2 regions of the Burkholderia pulmonis genome follow, and region 1 is predicted to be linked to the other one. Evidence: riboswitches for the same ligand, from Rfam matches in the RefSeq annotation. Region 1 holds a riboswitch; the other holds the start of a gene.
The links. A riboswitch is a leader RNA that binds a small molecule or an ion and turns the genes downstream of it on or off. The one in region 1 is predicted to bind thiamine pyrophosphate.
Positions count from the first base shown of each region.

Region 2: linked by a shared signal. The riboswitch ahead of AC5LXK_RS01855 (FAD-dependent oxidoreductase) and the one ahead of thiC (phosphomethylpyrimidine synthase ThiC) in region 1 are both predicted to bind thiamine pyrophosphate.

Region 1 covers NZ_OZ480186.1:1,306,660-1,310,867, forward strand. The annotation lists gene thiC (phosphomethylpyrimidine synthase ThiC) at 1-1,653, opposite strand, end outside; TPP riboswitch at 1,729-1,845, opposite strand; gene AC5LXK_RS06165 (pentapeptide MXKDX repeat protein) at 2,116-2,388, shown strand; gene AC5LXK_RS06170 (cytochrome b/b6 domain-containing protein) at 2,466-3,098, shown strand; gene AC5LXK_RS06175 (molybdopterin-dependent oxidoreductase) at 3,128-3,916, shown strand; gene AC5LXK_RS06180 (helix-turn-helix domain-containing protein) at 3,942-4,208, opposite strand, start outside.
Region 2 covers NZ_OZ480186.1:394,846-399,053, forward strand. The annotation lists gene AC5LXK_RS01850 (ABC transporter ATP-binding protein/permease) at 1-1,679, opposite strand, end outside; TPP riboswitch at 1,951-2,074, shown strand; gene AC5LXK_RS01855 (FAD-dependent oxidoreductase) at 2,300-3,436, shown strand; gene thiS (sulfur carrier protein ThiS) at 3,469-3,666, shown strand; gene AC5LXK_RS01865 (thiazole synthase) at 3,705-4,208, shown strand, end outside.

The DNA.
Region 1 (4,208 bases):
CTTCGACAGCGCGTTGTCGCGCACCTGCGCGCCCGGGTGACCCTTGGCGAGGTCGGCGGCGTGCGCGGCGAGCTTGTACGTGATGATGCCTTCCTTCACGTCGTCCTTGTTCGGCAGGCCGAGGTGTTCCTTCGGCGTCACGTAGCACAGCATCGCGGTGCCGAACCAGCCGATCATCGCGGCGCCGATGCCCGACGTGATGTGGTCGTAGCCCGGCGCGATGTCGGTGGTGAGCGGCCCGAGCGTGTAGAACGGCGCTTCCTTGCACCAGTCGAGCTGGAGATCCATGTTCTCCTTGATCAACTGCATCGGGACGTGGCCGGGGCCTTCGATCATCACCTGCACGTCGTGCTTCCACGCGATCTGCGTGAGTTCGCCGAGCGTCTTCAGCTCGCCGAGTTGCGCTTCGTCGTTCGCGTCGTAGATCGAGCCGGGGCGCAGGCCGTCGCCGAGCGAGAAGCTCACGTCATACGCCTTCATGATCTCGCAGATCTCTTCGAAGTGTTCGTACAGGAAGCTTTCCTTGTGGTGCGCGAGGCACCACTTCGCCATGATCGAGCCGCCGCGCGACACGATGCCCGTCATCCGGTTCGCGGTGAGCGGCACGTACTGCAGGCGCACGCCCGCATGGATCGTGAAGTAGTCGACGCCTTGCTCGGCCTGTTCGATCAGCGTGTCGCGGAAGATTTCCCAGGTCAGGTCTTCGGCCTTGCCGTTGACCTTTTCCAGCGCCTGGTAGATCGGCACCGTGCCGATCGGCACCGGGCTGTTGCGGATGATCCACTCGCGCGTTTCATGGATGTGCTTGCCGGTCGACAGGTCCATCACCGTATCGCCGCCCCAGCGGATCGCCCACGTCATCTTGTCGACTTCCTCGCCGATCGACGACGTGACGGCCGAGTTGCCGATGTTCGCGTTGATCTTCACGAGGAAGTTGCGGCCGATGATCATCGGCTCGGATTCCGGGTGGTTGATGTTCGCGGGGATGATCGCGCGGCCGCGCGCGATTTCGTCGCGCACGAATTCCGGTGTGATCTCGGCCAGCGCGTTCGCGCCGAACGCTGCGGCGCCGAACGCCTGGCCCGGGTGCTGGCGGCCCATCATCGCGGCGAGCTTCGCACCGTTCGGGCCGCTCGATTTCAGGCTCTCGAGGTACTCGGCGCGGCGCTGGTTCTCGCGGATCGCGATGTATTCCATTTCCGGCGTGATGATGCCCTGACGCGCGTAGTGCATCTGCGTGACGTTCTTGCCGGCCTGGGCACGGCGCGGATTGCGGTGCAGGCCCGGGAAACGCAGGTCGGCCGTGGCCGGATCGGCGGCGCGTTCGAGGCCGTAATGGCTCGACAGGCCGGAGAGCGTTTCGGTGTCGCCGCGTGCTTCGATCCAGCCCTGGCGCAGCGCCGGCAGGCCCGCGCGGATGTCGATCTTGGCTTCCGGATCGGTGTAGGGGCCCGACGTGTCGTACACGTAGATCGGCGGATTCTTTTCGCCGCCGAAGCCGGTCGGCGTGTCGGCCTGCGTGATTTCGCGCATCGGCACGCGGATGTCGGGCTGCGAGCCGGTGACGTAGACCTTGCGCGAATTGGGCAGCGGCGCGACAGCAGCGGCGTCGACGTGGGCGTCGGCGGACAGAAACTTCGGATTGGCGTTCATGCAATCTCCTGATGTGGGGCGCTAGCTAAGCAGGAGACGAGATTCGTGAGGCGGCGGATTTCGTCAGAGGGATGGCGGCGAAATCCGTACGCTTCCCTGCGCTGGCATTATCCAGATCAGGTTCAAAGGGTATTTCTCACCCGCAATGCCGGTTGTTTGACCGAGCGCATTGCAGGACCCCCGCGTTAGCAAGGGCACACGATACACCGGCTTGGCGACGGTTTCAACCGGGAGCGCAGCGGATGTCGCCTGGCGATCGCCCGATCGCCGCCGCCGGAACGGGCGGGGTGCGCCGCAGCAAGCACCATGGACGAATCGCCTCGCAGCCCGGCCGGAAAAGGTCGTGCGGTGCAGCATCGCGCCCCTTCATTTCAGCCCCCGAAATTTTTTTCGACATCGCTGTCATTTCCGGCGGTGTGCTCCGTCTATTCGGCTCCCAAACCCATGTATCGGAGAGATGTCATGAAAAACGTATTCCTGGTTGCCTGTGTCGCCGCACTTGCCACGATCGCAACGGGCGCGTATGCGCAGAACGATGCGATGTCGAAGGACGGCATGTCGATGTCGAAGGACGCGATGGGCCACGACGCGATGGCCAAGGACGGCGCGATGAAGAAGGACGGCATGAAGAAGCACGCGATGAAGAAAGACGCGATGAAGAAGGACGCGATGGGGCACGACGCGATGTCCAAGGGCGACGCGATGAAGAAGGACGCCATGAGCCCGTCGAACTGACGGATGCGCGCGGGGCGCGGTCGTGCCGGTTGCACGCGCGCGTCCCGTCACGTCGAATCATCCCGGGAGTCTTCATCATGCAAACGGTTCCTGTCACGGGGCGTGCGGGTGCGATACCGCCCGTGCGCCCGATCCATCCGCCGTGGCTGCGTGTGAGCCACTGGCTCAACGCGGTCGCGGCGATCCTGATGGTGCTGTCCGGCTGGCGCATCTACGACGCGTCGCCGATCTATCCGTCGTTCACGTTCGCGCACGGCATCACGCTCGGCGGCTGGCTCGGCGGTGCGCTGCAATGGCATTTCGCGGCGATGTGGCTGCTGGTCGGCAACGGGCTGTTCTATCTCGCGATGTCGATCGCGACGGGGCGCTTCGCGCGCAAGCTTTTGCCCGTCACGCCGGCGTCGGTGTGGCGCGACGTCCGTGCCGCGCTCGGCGGGCGGCTGTCGCACGACGACCTGAGCGTCTACAACGCGGTGCAGCGCGCCGCGTACCTGGTTGCGATCGTCGATCTGGTCGTACTGGTGCTGTCGGGGCTCACGATCTGGAAGTCCGTGCAATTCCCGCTGCTGCGCGAACTGTTCGGCGGCTACGACAACGCGCGCGTCGTGCATTTCTGGGCGATGTCGCTGCTCGTCGCATTCTTTGTCGTCCACGTTGCGATGGCGTTGCTGGTGCCGCGCTCGTTGCTCGCGATGCTGCGCGGTCGCTGACCCGCAAGTCGCGGGCGAAGGAAATCATCATGTCGGAATCCGAAGGAAATCGCGGTGAGCCGCGCTGGACGCTCGACCGGAAGTCGCTCGAGCTCGACGTACGACGCGAGCTCGAGATGCCGTCGCGGCGACTCTTCACCCGGCGCGTGCTGACGCTCGGCGGCCTGACGATGCTGACCGGCTGCACGCTGCAGGACGACGCATCGGTCAACACGTTCCTCGAGAAGGTGTCGCGCATGAACGATCGCGTGCAGGCGTGGTTGTTCAATCCCGACCGGCTCGCGCCGACCTACGCCGAAGCCGACATCACGCGGCCGTTCCCGTTCAATGCGTACTACGGGATCGACGACGTGCCGCACGTCGACGAGTCGACCTACCGCCTCGTGCTGTCCGGCCGCGTGACGGGCAAGCGCGTGTGGACGCTCGACGAGCTGCGCGCGCTGCCGCACGCCGAGCAGATCACGCGGCACATCTGCGTGGAAGGGTGGAGCGCGATCGGCCGCTGGGGCGGCACGCCGTTCGGCGCGTTCCTCGCGCGCGCCGGCGCCGACACGCGGGCGAAATACGTCGGCTTCAAGTGCGCGGACGATTACTACGAAAGCATCGACATGCCGACCGCGCTGCATCCGCAGACGCTGCTCGCGTTCGAGTACGACGGCCGGCGGTTGCCGCCGGAATACGGCTTTCCGATGAAGCTGCGGATGCCGACCAAGCTCGGCTACAAGAACCCGAAGCACATCATGGAAATCTTCGTGACCGACACGTTCCCGGGCGGGTACTGGGTCGATCAGGGATACAACTGGTTCGGCGGATCGTGAGCGGTGCGCGTGGCGCCCGCAGGCGTCACGCGGATTCGCGCACCTGCAGATCGACGCGCAGGCCGACCGCGGCGGCCATGTTCACGAGCGCGTCGAGCCCGAACAGGTTGATCTTGCCGCGCATCAGGTCGGACACGCGCGGCTGGGTGACGCTCAGCTGCTTCGCCGCCTGGGCCTGACTGAGCTCGAGCTGAGCAATGCGCTGCTTGAGCGCGATCATCAGTTCGGAGCGCAGCTTCATGTTCTCCGCTTCGGCCGGCTGGCCCTCGAGTGCGTCCCGGACGCTTGAATA
Region 2 (4,208 bases), 910 kb from region 1:
ACGATCGCGGCCTTCGGCAGTCGTTCGGCGAACAGGTGATAGAGGCGAGCCTCGTTGTCGGCGTCGAGCGCGCTGGTGGCTTCGTCGAGGAACAGGAAGTCGGGCTTGTGCAGCAGCACGCGCGCGCCGGCAAGACGCTGCTGCTCGCCCGGCGACAGCACGCGGGTCCAGTGCGCGGTCTCGTCGAGGCGCTCGACGTAATCCTCGAGGCGGCACGCGCGCAGCGCATCGCGGCACGCTTCGTCGCTGAACGTGTCGGGCGTCGCCGGATAGGTGAGCGCGGCCTTCAGCGTGCCGATCGGCAGGTAGCTCGTCTGCGGCACGAACATCATCCGTGCGCCGACCGGCGCATCGATTGCGCCGTCGCCGAACGGCCACAGGCCCGCGAGCGCGCGCATGAACGTGCTCTTGCCGGAACCCGACTTGCCGATCACGAGCCAGCGCGAGCCGGGCTCGATCGTGAGGCTGCCGATGTTCGCGAGCGCGTTGCCGTTCGGCAGCGCGAGCTTCAGCGACGACGTCGACAGCTTCGCGCCGTCGATGTAGTGCAGGTTGATGCCGCCGTGCTCGGTCGCGGGCGACAGGCTTTCCTTCAGGTGCGACGTGCCCATCACGCGCTTGAATTCGCGCAGACGGTTGACGGTGGCGCGCCATTCGACGAGGGTCGAGTAGCTGTTGATGAACCACGAGAACGAATCGCTGACGGTGCCGAACGCGGACGAGATCTGCATCAGCACGCCGAACGAGAACGCGCCCGCGAAATAGCGCGGCGCGGCGACGACGAGCGGGAAGATGATCGCGATCTGCCCGTAGAAACTCAGCACGAACGTGAGCCGCTTCGTGTACTTCATCACGCGCCACCAGTTGTCGCGGATGCGCATGAAGAGGGTCTGTGCGTTGCCGGTCTCGGTCTTCTCGCCGTCGTAGAACGCGATCTGCTCGGCGTTCTCGCGCACGCGGATCAGCCCGAAGCGGAAATCGGCTTCGACGCGCTGCTGCTGGTAGTTGATCGACACGAGCGGATGGCCGACCTTCTGGATGATCAGCGAGCCGACCACCGCGTACAGCGCGGCCGCCCACACCATGTAGCCGGGGATCGTGATCGGCGTCGCGCCGAGCGTGAACGTCAGCGCGCCGGCGAGCGACCACAGGATCGTGATGAACGACACGAGCGTGACGACCGTCGACAGCAGGTCGAGGGACAGCGCGAGCGTCGTGGTCGCGAACGACTGGAGGTCGTCGGTGATCCGCTGGTCGGGGTTGTCCGCGAGGCGGTCACGCTCGATCCGGTAGAACGCGCGATCGCCGAGCCACTGGCCGAGGAAGCGGTCGGTGAGCCACTGGCGCCAGCGGAAGCCGAGCATCTGCCGCAGGTAGCGGCCGTACACGGCGAGGATGATGAACGCGAAGGCGAGTGCGGAGAACTGCATCAGCAGGTTCGGGAAGTCGTGGACGTCCTTCGACTGCAACGCGTTGTAGAACTGCGCGTTCCACTTGTTGAGCCGGACGTTGATCCAGACCACGCAGAGGTTGATCGCGATGATCGTGACCAGCAGGCCCCACGCGATTTTCCATTCGGACGATACCCAGTAGGGCTTGATGAGGCTCCATGCGGATACCGGGCGCTCGTCCTGCGGCGCGTCGGAGGCGGAGCGGACGGGATCGATCGATTGGGTCATGTGCTTCCTGATGAGTAGCCGGCGCGCGGGCCGGGCGAAGCCGGGCGCGCGCCGCGATACGGCATGCCGGGGCGCGGCGCCGACGGACGGCGGGCGCACGGATGGTCGCCCGCGCGTCTTAAACGGCACTTAAGGGCCGGCGGTGACGCGGCAACCGGCCGCTGGCGGCGGCCGGCCTGCGGGCATTGTGCCAGAGCGGCACGGGCCGACGGCGAATTTGCCGCACGGGGGACAGTTTGCGGCGCTTTCCGCTTTTATGGTCTAATGGCCGACGACGAAACAGGGGTGCTTTGTGGCGCGGCCAGCGGATGTTCCGGGCAGCGCGACGAGGCTGAGAAAAACCCTTTGCACCCGATCCGGGTAATACCGGCGAGGGAAGTTTCTGATCCCGCCGGGCCGCGCTGGCCGCCATCCCACATGGTCAGCGCCCGAGTCCAGCCCGGCCGGCCTTTGCTGCCGGTTTCGTCCTTTTGGGTACGCGCTTTGCGCGTTACGGAAGGAATGATGACCGCACAATCTTCAGTCTTTTGCTTGATTCCCGGCCCGATGTCGCGTGCGTTCGCACGTGGCGGCGCGTGCGCGTCGACGTTCGTCGTGCGCGCCCGCATGGAGGGCGCGCGATGAACCTCCAGGATGCACGGCCCGATTTCGCGGTGCTCGGCGGCGGCCTCGTCGGCCGCCTGATCGCCTGGCGCCTCGCGGGTGACGGACATCGCGTCGCGCTCTACGATCGCGGCGGCCCGGACGGCGAGCAGTCGGCCGCATGGATCGCGGCCGCGATGCTCGCGCCGCTCGCGGAAGCGGCGAGCGCGGAACTGCTGATCACCGAGCTCGGCGCCGCGTCGCTCGCGCGCTGGCCGCAGTGGCTCGCGGAACTGCCCGAGCCCGTCTTCTTCCAGCATCACGGCACGCTCGTCGTCTGGCATCACGCAGACCGCGCGGAGGCGCCGCTGTTCGAGCGGCGCGTGCGTGCGAACGCGCCGGCCGACCTGTTCGACGGCGGCTTCGTGACGCTCGCCGGCGCGCAGGTCGATGCGGCCGAGCCCACGCTCGCGGGCCGTTTCGCACGCGGCCTGCTGCTGCCGCGCGAAGGCCAGCTCGACAACCGCCAGGCGCTGCGCGCGCTTGCCGCGGGCCTCGCCGAACGCGCCGTCGACCTGCACTGGCACGTCGCGATCGACGACGCGAACCTGCCTGCTGCCCATTTCACGATCGATTGCCGCGGGCTCGGCGCGAAACCCGCGCTGCCCGCGCTGCGCGGGATCCGCGGCGAAGTCGCACGGGTGCATGCGCCCGGCATCGGGCTGACCCGGCCCGTGCGGCTGTTGCATCCGCGCTACCCGCTGTACATCGCGCCGAAGCAGGACGATCTCTATGTGATCGGCGCGACCGAGGTGGAGGGCGAGGACATGTCGCCCGTCAGCGTGCGCTCCGCGCTCGAACTGCTGAGCGCGGCGTTCTCCGTGCATCCGGCGTTCGGCGAGGCGCGCATCCTCGAACTCAATGCGCAGTGCCGGCCGACGCTGCCCGATCATCGCCCGGCGGTGATCTGGGACGGCGCGTCGACGCTCGCCGTCAACGGCCTGTACCGGCACGGCTTCATGATCGCGCCGGAAGTCGCGCATGCGGCCGTCTCGTTCGCGCAAGCCGCGCTCGGCGGCGCGTTCGGCGATGCCGACGCGTTCGCCGCGTGGCGCGACGCCGCGCGCTGGCCGACGCTCCTTCATCACCGCAACGACGCGCGCCAGCCGGCCTGACGCGCGCTGCCGACCGAATCCGACCGAGTCTCATGGATATCCAGATCAACCAACAGACCCTGACGCTGCCCGACGGTGCGACGGTGGCCGACGCGCTCGCCGCGTACGGCGCCCGTCCGCCCTACGCGGTCGCGCTGAACGGCAACTTCGTCGCGCGCACGCAGCATGCGGCGCGCGCGTTGACGACGGGCGACAAGCTCGACGTCGTGCACCCCGTCGCGGGCGGCTGAACGCCGCCGGTTCGTCCCCGCTCTTCCAGGAAAACGACATGACGTCCCTCACTTCCGCCGACGCGCTGACGCTGTACGGCGAAACCTTCGCAAGCCGCGTGCTGCTCGGCACGTCGCGCTATCCGTCGCTGCAGTCGCTGTCCGATTCGATCGCCGCGTCGCGCCCCGGGATGGTGACGGTCGCGCTGCGCCGCCAGATGACGGGCGGCACCGCCGAAGCCGGCTTCTTCGACCTGCTCAAGCGGCACGCGGTGCCGCTGCTGCCGAACACGGCCGGCTGCCAGACCGTCGCCGAGGCCGTGACGACCGCGCACATGGCGCGCGAGGTATTCGGCACCGACTGGATCAAGCTCGAGCTGATCGGCGACGACTACACGCTGCAGCCGGACCCGATCGGGCTGATCGAAGCCGCCGCGCAACTGGTCAAGGACGGCTTCAAGGTGCTGCCGTACTGCACCGAGGATCTCGTGATCGGCCGGCGCCTGCTCGACGTCGGCTGCGAGGCGCTGATGCCGTGGGGCGCACCGATCGGCACGGGCAAG